DNA from 2 places in the Methylobacterium sp. 37f genome. Region 1 is predicted to be linked to the other one. Evidence: riboswitches for the same ligand, from Rfam matches in the RefSeq annotation. Region 1 holds a riboswitch; the other holds the start of a gene.
The links. Region 1 has a riboswitch for cobalamin ahead of J7U37_RS05285 (CbtB-domain containing protein). Riboswitches for the same ligand answer to the same signal wherever they lie in the genome.
Positions count from the first base shown of each region.

Region 2: linked by a shared signal. The riboswitch ahead of J7U37_RS18625 (TonB-dependent siderophore receptor) and the one ahead of J7U37_RS05285 (CbtB-domain containing protein) in region 1 are both predicted to bind cobalamin.

Region 1 is NZ_JAGHKN010000005.1:110,577-118,415, forward strand. Features, by position in the region: gene cbiB (adenosylcobinamide-phosphate synthase CbiB) at 1-563, shown strand, start outside; gene J7U37_RS05260 (DUF3616 domain-containing protein) at 594-1,661, shown strand; gene J7U37_RS05265 (cobyric acid synthase) at 1,818-3,272, opposite strand; gene J7U37_RS05270 (hypothetical protein) at 3,269-3,985, opposite strand; gene cobO (cob(I)yrinic acid a,c-diamide adenosyltransferase) at 3,985-4,596, opposite strand; gene cobU (bifunctional adenosylcobinamide kinase/adenosylcobinamide-phosphate guanylyltransferase) at 4,593-5,126, opposite strand; cobalamin riboswitch at 5,211-5,404, shown strand; gene J7U37_RS05285 (CbtB-domain containing protein) at 5,477-5,653, shown strand; gene J7U37_RS05290 (CbtA family protein) at 5,681-6,436, shown strand; gene J7U37_RS05295 (DUF1636 domain-containing protein) at 6,429-6,905, shown strand; gene cobW (cobalamin biosynthesis protein CobW) at 6,902-7,839, shown strand, end outside.
Region 2 is NZ_JAGHKN010000031.1:53,069-60,907, forward strand. Features, by position in the region: gene J7U37_RS18600 (efflux RND transporter permease subunit) at 1-723, opposite strand, end outside; gene J7U37_RS18605 (efflux RND transporter periplasmic adaptor subunit) at 749-2,470, opposite strand; gene J7U37_RS18610 (hypothetical protein) at 2,561-3,076, opposite strand; gene J7U37_RS18615 (multicopper oxidase family protein) at 3,422-5,029, shown strand; gene J7U37_RS18620 (DUF2934 domain-containing protein) at 5,113-5,316, opposite strand; cobalamin riboswitch at 5,425-5,629, shown strand; gene J7U37_RS18625 (TonB-dependent siderophore receptor) at 6,112-7,839, shown strand, end outside.

The DNA.
Region 1 (7,839 bases):
TCGACGAGGCCGGCATCTGCCGGGCCGCGATCGAGAGCCTGTCCGAAAACTTCTCCGACGGCATCGTGGCACCGGCCTTCTGGATCGGGGTCGGCGGCCTGCCGGGCGGCACGCTCTACAAGGCGATCAACACCGCCGACAGCATGATCGGCCATCGCACCCCGCGCCACGAAGCCTATGGCTGGGCTGCCGCCCGCCTCGACGATCTCGTCAACCTGCCGGCCTCGCGGCTGACCGGGCTGCTGATCATCCTGGCGGCGGCGCTCCGGTCCGGGACCTCCCCCGGCGCGGCATGGCGCGCCGTGCGGCGGGATGCGCGCCGGCACCGGTCGCCCAATGCCGGATGGCCCGAGGCCGCCATGGCGGGCGCCCTCGGCCTGCGCCTCGCCGGCCCGCGCACCTACGGCACCACCCGGGTCGAGGATGGCTGGATGGGCGATGGACGGGCGGAGGCGACCCCCGCCGACGTCGAGCGCGCCCTGGCCCTGTACCGCACTGCGTGCGGGCTCCTGTTCGGTCTCGCGGCCCTGCTCCTCGCCCTTTTCACCGGCGCCCTGCTATGAGCGCGGCCCCCCCTCCCCCGGAGACTCGCCATGATCCGCCGCTCGCTCGTCGCCGCCGCTTCGGCGCTGGCGCTCTCAGGCCCGGCCTGGGCGCAGGTGCTGCATTCGGTCGACAGGACCTACACCGTCGCCGAGGGGCTGACGGGCGAGATCACCAAGCACAGGAGCAAGCCCGCCGAGGACATCAGCGGCATCGCCTGTGCGCCGGCCGAAGCCGGCCCGCGCACCTGCATGGTGGTGGACGACGAGGCGGCGGGCGCCCAGTTCGCCACGCTCCAGGGCACCACCCTCACGCCGGGGGCCGTGATCGACATCGTCGGCCGCAAGCCGCCGAAATCCGCCGTCGGCGCGCCTCCGGTCACGGGCGAATGCACCCTCGGCCAGGGCGCCTACCGGGAGATGGACGGCGAGGCCGTGGCCTATGCCGCCCCCGATTTCTACGTCACCGGCTCGCATGGCTGCAGCCGGCGTGGGCGCGAGTTCAAGCTGTCCACCGGCCTCCTCGCCCGCCTGCGCCCGAACCCGGACGCCACCGAGGCCCGCGTCGAGACGACCTACCGCCTCAACGACGCCCTGCGGACCGCCGACACGGTGGGCGCCTATGCCCTGAAGGACCTCGAGCCGCGCGAGGGCGGCAAGCCGCTGTCCGGTCTCAACGTCGAGGGCCTCGCGGTGATCGGGGACACCCTCTATGCCGGGCTGCGCGCACCGGTGCTGGACGGCACGGCCTTCCTGGTCTCGGTGCCCGTCGCCCCGCTGTTCGCGCCCGGCGACGCGCCGCTCGCCGCCAAGCCCGTGACGATCCCCCTCGCCCTCGGCGCTGATGCCGGCATCCGCGATCTCACCGCCCTGCCGGACGGGCGCCTCCTCGTGCTCTCGGGGCCGACCCGGAACGGCCTGTCCGTGCCCTATGGGCTGTTCCTGGCGGACCTGCCCTCGGGCCGGGTCACGCCGCTCGGCACCCTCGCGCCGCTGGAGGGCGACGAGGCCCGGGGCAAGCCCGAGGGCATCGTCCGCCTCGGCCCCGGCCGGGTGCTGGTGGTGTTCGACAGCGTGCTGAACGGCGGCCCGCGCGAATACGCGGTGGCGATTCCTTAGGAGCGCGACGCGCCACAGGGACCTGAGGAACAGGATCTCAGGGCAGATGGCGGCGTGCGCGAGGCGCGCGTCCATCTCGGATGAGGGCGGCGTCGGGTCGTTCCTCGCCGAGCCCATTCGGCGCGGACCCGGCGGTGAGCCAAGTCCGTTCCGTCGCTACGACGCCAGCGCGAGCAGCGCGTCGCAAGAGACATGCGCTTCGAGGTGATCGGCGAGACGATCGAGGACCGCCTCGATTCCGGCCTCGTAGGCGAGGCCGCTCGGGGCCGCGCCGAGGCGGGCGAGCCAGGCGCCGCGCTGGCGGTCGTCGGCGAACAACCCGTGCACGTAGGTGCCGGTGACGCGCCCGTCGGCCGAGATCGCCCCGTCGTGACGCCCGTCGCGCAGGCGGATCGCCGGGCGCGCCGTGTCCGGCCCGGTGGTGTCGCCCACATGCATCTCGTAGCCCGAGAACGCGACCGCGTCGGGCAGGCTGGTGCCGGTGACGGCAGAGAGATGCTTGACCGGCGTCATCACGGTCTCGATGTCGAGGAGGCCGAGGCCGGCGACGGAGCGGGCCTCCCCCTCGATGCCGTGCGGGTCGTCGATGCGCCGGCCGAGCATCTGGTAGCCGCCGCACAGCCCGAGCACCCGCCCGCCGCGCCGGACATGGGCGCGGATGTCGATGTCCCAGCCTTGGGCGCAGAGGAATTCGAGATCGTCGATGGTGGTCTTCGAGCCCGGCAGCAGCACGAGGTCGGCGACCGGAATCGCCTCACCCGGGCGGACCAGCACCACCGCCACGTCGGGCTCGGCCCGGAGCGGGTCGAGGTCGTCGAAATTGGCGATGCGCGGCAGCACCGGCACGGCCACGACCTTGCGCCGCGTGCCGCCGGGGGCCGATCCGGCGAGGCCGAGGGCGTCTTCCGCCGGCAGGCGGGCCGCGTCGGGAAAGTGCGGGATCAGCCCAAAGCTCGGCCAGCCAGTCGCCGCCGCGATGGTGGCCATCCCGTCCGCGAACAGGGTCGGGTCACCGCGGAAGCGGTTGACCAGGAAGCCCCGGATCATCGCCGCGTCCTCGGCGTCGATCACCGCTTTCGTGCCGACGAGGCTGGCGATGACGCCGCCCCGGTCGATGTCGCCGAGCAGGATCACCGGCGTGCCGGTAGCCCGGGCGAACCCCATATTGGCGATGTCGCCGCGCCGCAGATTGACCTCCGAGGCCGAGCCCGCGCCCTCCACGATGACGAGGTCGGCCTGGGCCTTCAGATGCGAAAAGCTCTCCAGCACCGCACCGAGGAGACGCGGCTTCCAGGCCTGGTAGTCGCGCGCCTTGGCGGTGCCGGCCATGCGGCCCTGGACCACGACCTGACTCCCGGTCTCGCTCTGGGGCTTCAGCAGCACCGGGTTCATGTGCACCGACGGCGCCACCCCGGCCGCCCGGGCCTGCAGCGCCTGTGCCCGCCCGATCTCCCCGCCATCGGCGGTGACGGCGGCGTTGTTCGACATGTTCTGCGGCTTGAACGGCCGCACGCTCAGCCCCCGCCGCGCGAAGACCCGGCACAGACCGGCGACGATCAGCGACTTTCCGACATCCGAGCCGGTGCCCTGGATCATGATGGCGCGGGTCATGGCTGAGGCCGCGCCGGAGGGGGCGCGGCGCAGTCGGGATCGACCGGCCGCGCGACGCGATGAAAAGCCAGGATGGCGGCACCGTAGGTCTCGACGACCTCCGAGAATGGCACCCGCTCCGCTGTGAAGAGCACGGCCCGGTGCCGGATCAGATGGTCGGGGATCGCGAGGTTGCCGCAGGTCGCCGCCGGGGGCGGGGCCTGCTCCCACCCTTGCGGCAGGGGCTGCCACAGGAGTTCCGCCCCGATGGTCTGCCGCGTCGTGCCGAGGGCCTGGACCGCCCGGCCGAACGGCGTGTCGGTGGTCTCGAGCAGGCGGTTCATCTCCGGGGTCAGGCGGTCGGGCACGTACCAGTTGTCCGCCTCCGACAGGACGTGGTCGCCGCAGGCGAGCCGCACCTGACGGTAGCGGAGGACGGTGTCGGGGCCGGCATTCAGGCGCCGGCGCGTCTCCTCCGAGGCGGGCTTGTCCGCGCCGCGCTGCCGATTCGCCGCGAGCCGCGGCGTCGCGGCCATGCCGTGCTCGGCGCACCAGCCTTCGAGGGTCGCGGTGGCGGAGCGGCTGGCGAGCAGCCGGGCGTTCAGGCCCTCCACCACCGCCAGGGCCTCGACGCGGCCGAGATAGCTGGCCGGCCAGGCCGGCGCGGTTTCGGCGCAGGCCGGATGGATGCCCGACAGGATAAGGAGCCCGACCGGGCTGAGGGCGAAGCGCATCAGAATTCGATGCCCACCTGGGCCTTCACCCCGGCGGCGAAGTGGTGCTTCACGGAGCCCATTTCGGTGACGAGGTCAGCGGCCTCGATAAGGGCCGGCTTGGCATTGCGGCCGGTGACGATGACGTGGAGGTCGGGCCGGCGCGCCTGGAAGGCCGCCACCACTGCATCGAGGTCCAGGTAATCGTAGCGCAACGCGATGTTGAGCTCGTCCAGCACCACGAGACGGATCGTCGGATCCGCCATCAGGTCGAGGGCCTTGGCCCAGGCGTGCTCGGCGGCGGCGATGTCGCGGGCCTTGTCCTGAGTCTCCCAGGTGAAACCCTCGCCGAGGGTGTGCCAGTCGATCCGGTCCCCGAAGACCTGGAGCGCGTGCTTCTCGCCCGTGTCCCAGGCGCCCTTGATGAACTGGACCACGCCGACGCGCCAGCCATGGCCCAGCGCCCGCAGCATCAGCCCGAGGGCCGCCGTGGTCTTGCCCTTGCCGGGACCGGTGTTGACGATGAGAAGCCCCTTCTCGATCGTCTTGCCGGCGACCTCGGCGTCCTGCACCGCCTTGCGCTTCTCCATCTTTTCGCGATGGCGTTCGGCGTCGTTCACGGCGTCCGTCATGGGGTGGCTCCGGCTTGGGGTTTCACGATCAGGGGCAGGCCCGCCACCAGGAAGACGACGTGGTCGGCCTGCCGCGCGAGGCGCTGGTGCAGCCGCCCGGCGGCATCGCGAAACCGGCGGGCCAGCGCGTTGTCTGGCACGATGCCGAGCCCGACCTCGTTGCCGACCAGCACCACCGGGCCGGGCGCCGCCGCGCAGGCCGCCAGCAGCGCGGCGGTGGCGGCCTCCACGTCGGCCTCGGCCAGGATCAGGTTGGTGAGCCAGAGGGTGAGGCAATCGACCAGCACCGGCCCGGGCGCAGCGGCCACCGCCCCGGCCAGGTCCATCGGCACGTCCCGGGTGATCCAGTCGGCCGAGCGGCGCTTCCGGTGGAGCGCGATGCGGTCGCGCATCTCGTCGTCCCAGGCCTGCGCCGTGGCGAGGTACAGCCAGGGGGCGGGACAGGCCTCGATCAGCCCCTCCGCATGGGCGCTCTTGCCGGAGCGCGCGCCGCCGAGCACGAGGGTCAGTCTGGGAGGGAGGTTCGGCATGGGCCTCCTGTGCCCGAAATCGAGCCCCCGGGTCAAAGGCCGGAATCCGATCCGGGCCGCGTTGTCAGCGCGACGGCAACCGCGTAGAAGCGTGGATCGGACGGTGCCCCGGCGACGGGGTGAAAAGGGAATGCGGTGAGGGGGCGACCCTGAAACCGCAGCTGCCCCCGCAACTGTGAGCGGAGACGGGACTGCCATCGGCCACTGGAGCGATCCGGGAAGGCGGCAGGACCAGCGACCCGCGAGCCAGGAGACCTGCCGCCGAGAGTGGACCTGCCATCGAGCGTGGACCTTCCGTCCACCCGATCGATCCGTGACGGCCGCCGGCGGGGCGGCCAGGAGATGAACCGATGTCGACCAACACCCTCGTCCTGACCGGCACCCGCACCAACGAGCGTCTCGGCGCCGTGCTCGTGGCAGCCTTCCTCGGCCTCGGCCTCGTGTTCATGGCGGGCTTCGCCCCCGCGATGGCGCTGCACAATGCGGCGCACGACTTCCGCCACAGCCAGAATTTCCCCTGCCACTGAGCGCCTCCGCCTAAGGCAGACACCCCCATGATCATCCGGCTCGTGTCGGCGGCCCTGGTCGCCGGCTTCCTCGCGGCTGTGGTCGCGACGGGCCTGCAGCTCGCGCTCACCTCGCCGCTCATCATCGCGGCCGAGCGCTACGAGACGCAGGCCTCGGCAGATTCCGCACGCCTGTCGCCCGCCTCCCTGATCGTGCGCGTCCACGGCGGTCACGATCACGGCACCAAGGACCCGTCGGTCGCGGGCGGCGAGGTCGCGCCCGACTGGCAGCCGGGCCCCGGCCTGCCGCGCATGGCCTTCACGGCGCTGGCCACCCTGGTGGGCGGCGTCGGCTACGCGCTGCTGCTCGGCGCCGTGCTGTTCGCCTGCAACCGCGAGCCCAGCCCCGAGACCGGCCTGCGCTTCGCCATCGGGGGGTTCCTCGCGGTGGCCCTGGCACCGGCTCTCGGGCTGGCGCCGGAACTGCCCGGCATGGCGGCGGCGCCGCTCGCCGACCGCCAGTTCTGGTGGGTGATGACGGCGCTCGCCACCGCCATGGGGCTGTACCTCATCGCGATCCGGCGCGCGCCGATCACCATCGCGGGGGGCATCGTGCTCCTGGTCGCCCCCCATCTCGCGGGCGCGCCGGAGACCAGCCACGCCGCCTCGAACCTGCCGGCGGCCTACGCGGCGCAGTTCGCCGCACGCTCGCTCGGCATCGCCTTCGTGTTCTGGGCCGTGATCGGGCTGGCCTATGGCTGGGCCTGGGGATTGTTCGGCAAGGCCCGGACGGCCCATGCCTGACCAGTTGCAGGATCAGATACCCAAAGACTCGCCTCGGACGGACAGCGCCGCCGTCACGCTCTACGTCTGCGCCACCTGCCGGGCGGCCGGGGACGTTTCCGAGCCACGCGCCGGGGCGCGCCTGCTCGCCGCCCTCCAGGAGGCGGTGAGCGCGGGCGGTCATCCGGGCATCACGGTCGAGAGCGTCGAGTGCCTCTCGGTGTGCAAGCGGCCCTGCACGGTGGCGGTCGCGTCGCAGGGGCGCTGGACCTACGTCTACGGCGACCTCGATCCGGTCGCCTCGGCCGGCATCATCCTGGACGGCGTCGCGCTCTATGCCGAGACGCCGGACGGCATCGTACCGTGGAAGGCCCGGCCGCAGGAATTCCGCAAGGGCGTCGTCGCCCGTATTCCGCCGTTCCCGCCGCCGCTCCCGCCCACATTCCCGCCGCCCGTCGCGGCGCCCCCCCATCCGGACGCCGCCGAATGACTCTTGTCGCCAAGATTCCCTGCACGATCGTCACGGGCTTCCTCGGAGCCGGCAAGACCACGCTGGTGCGCCACCTCGTCGAGAACGCCAACGGCCGCCGCCTCGCGATCATCGTCAACGAGTTCGGCGATATAGGCTTCGACGGCTCGTTCCTGGCGGCCTGCGGCATCGAGGGCTGCGGCGACGAGGACATCGTCGAACTGGCCAACGGCTGCATCTGCTGCACCGTGGCCGACGATTTCGTGCCGGCCCTGAACAAGCTCCTCGACCGGGCCGATCCGCCCGAGCACATCCTGATCGAGACCTCGGGCCTCGCCCTGCCGAAGCCCCTCGTCCAGGCGTTCCAGTGGCCGGCCATCCGCTCGCGGGTGACGGTGGACGGCGTGGTCGCGGTGATCGACGGACCGGCCGTGGCGGCCGGCTTCTTCGCCGACGATCCGGCGGCTCTGGCCGCCCAGCGCGCCGACGATGCCAGCGTCGACCACGACAACCCGCTGGAAGAGGTGTTCGAGGACCAGCTCCTCTGCGCCGACCTCGTGGTGATGAACAAGGCCGACCTCCTCGACGAGGCCGGGCGCGCCAAGGTTCGGGCCGAGGTGCTCGGGCACCTGCCCCGCGCGGTTAAGATGGTCGAGGCCGAGCACGGCCGCCTCGACCCGCGCGTGATCCTGGGTCTCGAGGCTGCAGCCGAGGACGACCTCGACGCGCGCCCCTCCCATCACGGTGAGGGCGAGGACCACGACCACGACGATTTCGACTCGGTGGCCCTCCCGGTTCGGTCCGCCGCCACCGCCGAGGATCTGGCGATCCGCGTCGCCCGCGCCGCCGAGACCGCGGGCGTGCTCCGCATCAAGGGCTTCGCCGAGGTCACCGGCAAGCCGATGCGCCTCGTGGTCCAGGGCGTCGGCGCGCGGATCAGCCATCATTACGACCG
Region 2 (7,839 bases), on a different contig from region 1:
CAGGTCGTCGAGGCTCATGGTCCGGCCGATGTTCCGGATCAGGAATTCGCGGGCGTACTGATCGGTGAAGCCGCCGCCCGCATTGGTGCCGAACTGCGCCAGGGACGATTCGAGCTGGGCATTGGTCACGCCGAGTGCCCGCATCACCGCCACGTTCGGACTGACCCGGAACTGGCGCACCTCTCCGCCGATGGGAATGACCTGGGCCACGCCCGGGATGGTGAGGAGCCGGGGACGCAGGATGAAGTCGGCGACTTCGCGCATCTCCATGGGGGTGGCCGTCTCGCTGGTGACGCCCACCAGCAGGATCTGCCCCATGATGGAGGAGATCGGCCCCATCTGCGGGGTCACGTTCGGCGGCAGCTGATCACGCACCAGGGTGAGGCGTTCGGCGAGCTGCTGCCGGTTGCGGTAGATGTCGGTGCCCCAGTCGAATTCGACGTAGACGATCGAGAGACCGACGCCGGAAACCGAGCGCACCCGGCTGACGCCGGGCAGGCCGTTCATCCGGGTCTCGATCGGATAGGTGACGAGCTGCTCGACCTCCGGCGGGGCGAACCCCTCAGCCTCGGTCATGATCGTGACCGTCGGTTTGTTCAGGTCGGGAAACACGTCCACCGGCAGCCGCGTCGCCGTGAAGGCCCCGTACAGGATCAGGACGGCGGCGACCGCGAGGACGAGGAGGCGATTGCGCAGGGACTGCGTGACGAGAAAGTTGAACATGGCCTTGCCTCCTCAGCGGACTTGCTCAGCGGACCTGATCGAGGAGTTCGGCACCTTCGGTGACGATGCGCCTGCCCGCGCCGACCCCTTCGGCGACGAGCACGTTGGTCCCGTCGAGGGGCTCGACCCGGACCGGACGGGCCTCGAAACGCTCGGCGGCGACGTGCTCGTAGACGATCGCCTGCCCGTTCCCGGAGCGGATGACGGCGGCGCGCGGAAGGGCGAGGCCGGACTGTTCGGTATCGGTGCCCGCCAGCACGGTGAGGAACTGCCCGACCCGCAGCCCGCTGGTGCTGCCCTGCACGGCGAACTGGACCGGAAGGGCCTGGTTTCGGTCGGCGAGGCCCGCGCCCTTGTAGACCAGGGACAGGGTGCGCCCGTCGGCGAAGCGGGCCGTGGCGTTCTGGGCCGTGGTCAGGGCGTCGAAGCTGAGCGCCTCGACCCACAGGCGGTCGGGGTCCACGATCTGGAACACCATGGCGCCGGCCGCCGCCATCTGGCCCGCCACCGCGGAGGCCTGCGCGATCACCCCGTCGACGGGTGCGACCAGGGCCTCCGGCTGCAGCCGCACCTTGTCGAGGGCCGAGCGGCGGTCCCGCGCTCCCTGCAGTTCGGAGAGGGCGTCGTCGAGCTGGGTCTGGGCGACGGCCCCGGTGGTTGCGAGCTTACGATAGCGATCCACCCGCCGCGCGAGGACGTCGATCTGCTGGTCGAGCTCGCCCTGGCGCTGGCGCATGTCCGAGACGTCGATGGCCTGGACCGGGGGCGTCACGTAGGCGAGCACGTCCCCCTTCTTCACGATCGTGCCGAGCCGCGGGAAGAGCCCGGAGGGCGGCGGCGACAGGCGGCCGCCCACCGAGGATTGCACGACGCCGCTGGCGTTCGGGTCCGGAATGACGCGGGCCGGCAATTCGACGGTGCGGTGGAAGGTGCCCTGCTTCGTCAGAGTGGTGCGCAGGTCGAGGAGGCGCTGGGTCGGCTTGGGTACGAACACGGAGCCGTCGGGCAGGCGCTGGGCGAGGTCCGTCGCGGCTTTTCCGGGACCCGGCAGGGCGGCCCCCGTCACCGGCGCGCCGTGATCCTCGTCGCCGTGGGCGAAGGCGAGCGTGCCCAGGGCCAGGATGACGGCCAGGGCCGCGGCCAGCACGGCCCCCAGCCTCAGGCTGCGCCGCGCCCGCGTCAGTCCGGTGACCAGCACCCCGAGGAGGAAGGCGCCCGCTGCGATCAGCATCGGGTTCTGTGCGCCGAGGCGCGCCTTCAGTTCGGCGACCGGAGAGGCCATCCCCTCGGACATCGGCCCGCCGGTGGCCGCCGCGGTCGCCGAAGACGCCCCCGCCTTCGGCATGGACAGCGGCACGGTGAGGATGTCGACCACGTCCCCCGCGCTGACGGTCACCAGCAAGTCGTGCAGGCCCGACTTGGCGAGCCACGGCACGGGCAGAGCGTAGGCCCCGTCCGCCGTCTTCTCGGCCGTCTGCTGGCCGTCCGGCGTCTCCGCCGTCAGGACGGCGTCCCGGACGGGCTGGTTCGTCCGGAAGTGGTCGAGGTAGAACGTCACCGAGGCATCCCGCAGGATGGCGGTCAACTCGAAGGCATCCGAGACGGCCTCGCCGCGCGGGGCGACGGACGTCAGCACCAGCGCGGGCGTGGCCCCGTCGTCGTGCCCCTCATGAGCCTGCGCGGGACCAGCCAGCGTACCGACCAGCAGCCACACCGCGCCCAGGGCGGCGGCAATTCGAAAAACCATGGGAGAAGCTTCCTCGCGTTCAAATCCCGGGCGTGCCCCCGCCTTTGGCGGGCACGATCCGACCGTCGAGCGCCTCGGGGGCGCCGTTCGTTACGCGCGGAGTCTGGGGGGCCTGGAGAGCGTCTCGGGTCCGAGACCGCGGCGGCGATCGACCTGCCGGGAGACGCGGACCACCCGTCCGTAGGCGAGCGTCGGCAAGGTGGCCGTGGCCGACAGGATGCCCGACGCGCAGCAGATCGGGGTTCCGCAGCGGGTGCCCGTGCACGGACCGGAGCAGCAGCCCCGCCCCGTGTCGTCGGAGATCAGCACCGCCACACGGACCACGGCCGCAGCGCCGAGCAAGACCTCTTCACTGAGGAGGGCTTTCTCACCAAGCAGGGCTTGTTTGCTGAGAAAGGCTTGGTCGCCGAGCACGGCGGGCATTCCCGAACCGACGGTCACCGCCGTGGCGATGTCGGGCGTTGCGGACGCGCCCGCCGGCGCGCTGGGCGCCTCCGCCGTCGTCAGGGCGGCCGTATCCGCAGGGTGATGGCCCTCGTGAGCCCGAGCAGCGGACGGCGCGACGTAGGCGATGATCATCACGATCACCGCCGCCATCAGGCGCACGAATTGCTGCTCGAATCTCATAGGGGCTGGTTACACCATTTCCTGACACCGAGAAATAGGTGGAATTCAGTATGACGGATCGGCAGACGATTTTTATCCTTAAAGATCTCATCACGCCGCGAATGTCATGGGCTCTGCTCTATCAATAGCCGGGAGGATGAGGCTAAAAGATTCGGTCAGAGGCCCATCTGAAGGCATCGCCGTCGAAACGACGGCCCCGTTACCAGGGCAGCGCCGATCGGTCCGCTACGTCCGCGATCGAAGCCCGGTTCGTTCGCGCAACGAACGGCCGCTGGATTGAATTCCAGCCGTCATGGGCGACCGCTTTATCGAAAGACCACCGACATGCAGCGGCGCACATTCCTGGCAGGTCTTGCAGGGGTCCTCGGAACCGGGCCCGCATCGGCTCAGATGAAGCACGACATGGGAGCCATGGGGGACATGGGACCCATGGGTGCCGGGGCCGGGCCGGGCGGCCCGTTGGCACCGATGGCCGGCACCGCGCCGGTCCTGCCGCAGGGGCAGCCGTTGAAGGAGCTGCCCCGGCTCCGCAACCGCTCGACCCGACCCGGTCGATTCGAGGCCACGATCGCGGCGCGCCCCGGCGTGGTCCGCTACGCGGAGGGCCTCGACACGCCGGTGCTGCTCTATGACGGCGGCCATCCGGTGATCGAGGCGCAGGAGGGCGACCGGGTCGCGATCACGTTCCAGAACGGCATTCCGGGGCAACCCTCCACGATCCACTGGCATGGGATGCCGGTGCCGTCCGACCAGGACGGCAACCCGATGAACCCCGTCGCGTCCGGGGCCGAACACGGCTACGCCTTCGACCTGCCCGAGGGCAGTGCGGCGACCTACTGGTTTCATCCGCATCCGCACGGCCTCACCGCCGAACAGGTCTATCGCGGCCTCGCCGGGCTCTTCCTGGTCAAGCCGAAATCCGATCCGATTCCGGCCGCCTATGGCGACACGGTCCTGATGCTCACCGATCTCCGGATCGCGGCGGACGGCACGATGCCGCCCAGCACGATGGTCGACCTGATGAACGGTCGCGTCGGCGACCACGTGCTCGTCAACGGCCAGAGCAATCCGGTGATGACGGTGGCGCCGGGCGAGAAGCGCCGCCTCCGGCTCGTCAACGCGACCAACGCGCGCTACCTGCGCCTGCGCTTCGCGGGCGCCCGCATGACCCTGATCGGCACCGATGGCGGCCTCGTCGAGGCGCCGGTCGCCGTCGACGAGGTGCTGCTCACCCCGGCCGAGCGGGTGGAACTCATCGTCTCCTTCGATCAGCCCGGCCCGGCCAAACTGACCACGCTCGCCTACGAGCGCGGCTGGATGGGACCGGGGGAGCCGAAGGAGGCGGGTAAGGTCCTGCTGACCGCGAACGTGGCGGGACGACCGGCGACGCCGCCACCGCCGCTGCCGAAGATGCTGCGGGCGATCGCCCCGCTCCAGGCCCCGGTCGTCACCCGCCGCTTCGTGCTGACGGAGGACATGGGCTCCATGGATCACGGTGCCATACCGGGCAGGGATCACGGTGCCATGCCGGGCATGGATCACGGTGGAACCGCGAAAGGCGGTGCCGCCTCCGCCAAGCCGCCCGGCAGCCACGACATGAAGTTCCTGATCAACAACAAGAGCTTCGACATGACCCGCATCGACGAGGTCTCGAAGGTCGGCCAGGTCGAACAATGGGACATCGTCAACCAGTCGGACATGGATCACCCGTTCCATGTCCACGGAACCCAGTTCCAGATCGTCGCCTACGAGAGGGACGGACAGGTCAGAACCCCGGGCTATCGCGCCTGGAAGGACACCGTGAACGTCGTGCCCGGCGAGACGGTCCGGCTCCTGCTGCGCCAGGACCAGCCGGGGCCGCGCATGTACCATTGCCACATTCTCGAGCACGAGGAACTCGGCATGATGGGCGTGCTCGACGTCCGATCCTGACGGTTTTCCGCCCCGGCAGGCGGCACGCGCCTCACCGCGGGCCTCGTCGGCCTGACCTCGCCCGAAGGCGAGCCATGCCAGCTTCACCGGGTGGTCGTGTCGGCCCCCGGCGGCGTCTCCGAGGCGGTCCGGTCGGCGGCCGGCTTGCGGCGGGCCTGCTCGGCGCGGAGTTCCCGCTCGGCCATCAGCCAGAACTCGACCTCGAAGCCTTCGGGACGGTGGTTGCGCTCCCAGATCTCGTGGGCGCGCTCGCGGACCCGTTCGAACGTGATCCCATCCTCGGACATCGTGCTTCTGCTCCTTCGTGACCGGCGATCGCAGGTGCGACCCCCGCCGCGGGGCCAACGCTCCCGGGAGCGAATCGTCCCCGTCGATTGACGCCGACGCCGGAAACCGCCTAGCTTCGGCGCGACGGTTCCTCGGATCGAGGATCAAAAGGGAACGCGGTGCGGGGCTCTGCCCCAACGCCGCGGCTGCCCCCGCAACTGTAAGCGGCGAGCCCATCATCAACACGTCACTGGGGGTTGCAAGCCTCTGGGAAGACGATGAGAGGGCGGTGACCCGCGAGCCAGGAGACCTGCCGTCAGTCGTGGTCACACGCGAAACGCATCGGGCGGGGTGTCCTGGTGGGTGTCGGGGCGTTCGCATGCGGCGAACGGACCGACCTCTTCGCGGTGACGTGCCACTCCGCGCGACCCGTCGCGTCAGCCGTCCCGTCGATGCCCGTCTGCGCCCGCGCGTCCCGCTCCCGTCCGCCTCGTCCGATCGCCCCGCGCGGTCCGGAGACGGCTGGCTTGCGGACAACGTCGCGTCCGGCACCACTCAGCGATTGTAACATTATAACATTCGCTTTAGCAGAGGTGGCTCGTCGGCCCTGGCCGATGCCCGCGCCCCTTCCCGGTTGTCCCATGGCCCTCGCCCAAATCCCGTCCCGATCCCCACGCGCCCGACGCGCACGGCAGGGCCAAGTCTTGCCCCTGATATCCTTGCCCCTGATATCCTGGCCCCCGATAACCCGCCCCCCGATATCCCGGCCCCTCACATCCTGGCCGCTCGCGGCCCTGCTCGGCGGCCTGCTGCCGATGCCGGCCGACGCCGCGCCCGGCGAATCCCACTCGGCCGTCACCCTGGAGACCCTGGAGGTCGCGGGCTCCGGGCGCGGCGGCCCGCCGCCCGCCGAGGGGCTGAACCTGCGCAGCTCGAGCCGCAGCGCCAGCCGCCTCGGCCTGACGCCCCTGGAAACCCCCGCCAGCGTCGACGTGATCGCGGGGGAGACCACGCGCCTGCGCGGCCAGAACACGGTGGCGGAGGCCGTCACCCAGAACGCCACCGGCATCACCACGGTGGCGGCCCCCGGCAACGGCAACGGCGCCTTCACGGCCCGGGGCTTCGCCGGCCCGAACTCGATCCAGCAGCTCTACGACGGCACCCGCCTGTTCGTCGGGGCGGGCACCGTCACCTTCCCGTTCGACACCTGGAACGTCGAGCGCATCGAGGTGCTACGTGGGCCGGCCTCCGTGCTCTACGGCGACGGCGCCATCGGCGGCGTGATCAACGTGGTGACCAAGAAGCCGGTCTTCACGCCCTTCAACGTGGCGCGCGCGGCCATCGGCTCGGATGGTCTGGCGCGCTTGGCCCTCGATTCCGGCGGTCCCATCGGGGAGGCGCTCGCCTACCGCCTCAACATCAGCGGCAACCGCGCCGCGGGCTGGATCGCGCCGGACGGCGACTTCCGCAATCTCGCGGTCTCGGGCGCCCTGACCCTGCAGGCGAATCCGGACCTCGCCATCACCCTGAGCCATGATTTCGGCTACCAGGAGCCGACGCGCTACTGGGGCACGCCGCTCATCGACGGGCGCATCCGCGATGCCATCCGGTTCAACAACTACAACGTCCGCGACGCCCAGATCCTCTGGACCGACAACTGGACGCAGCTGCGAGCGGAGTGGACGCCGAGCGCCGACATCACGATCCGCAACACCGCCTACCGGCTCCAGAGCCGGCGCCAGTGGCGGGACGTCGAGCAATACGCCTTCAACCGCGACACCGGGCGGATCGACCGCTCGGACTATCTCGAAATCTATCACAGCCAGGAGCAGATCGGGAATCGCCTCGACGCGACGATCCGGGGCACAGTGTTCGGATTCCGCAACGAATTCCTGGCCGGGTTCGACGTCAACGCCATCGCGTTCCGGCACACCAACAACTTCAGCTCCGAGGGCGGCGGCCTCACCACCAGCGTCGATCCCTTCGCCTATGACCCGGGTCTGTTCCCGGCCAATGGCCGCGCCACTCCGGCCTACGCCACCAACACTCGCCAGGCCTCGGTCTTCGCCGAGAACCGCCTGATCCTGTCCGATCAGCTCTCGCTGCTGGCCGGCATGCGCTACGACGCGCCGGTGCTGCACCGGACCAACCTCGTCACGGGCGCCGCCTTCGAGCAGGATTTCCAGGCGCTCAGCTACCGCTTCGGCGCCGTCTACAACCCGACCCCCCTGCTGGCGCTCTACGCCCAATACGCCACCGCCACCGATCCGGTCGGCAGCCTGATCTCGCTGTCGCAGAATCTGTCCGGTTTGAAGCTCTCCACCGGCGAGCAGGTGGAGGTCGGCGCCAAGGGCGTCGCCTGGAACGGCCGGGCCGAGTGGACCCTGGCCGGCTACCGCATCGTCAAGGACAATCCGATCACGCGGGTGCCGGGCGAGGCGGCGCTCGCGACCCAGGTCGGGCAGCAATCCTCCCTCGGCGTCGAGGCGGCCCTGAGCCTGCACCTGTTCGAGGCCTGGCGCATCGACGCCAACGTGGCCCTG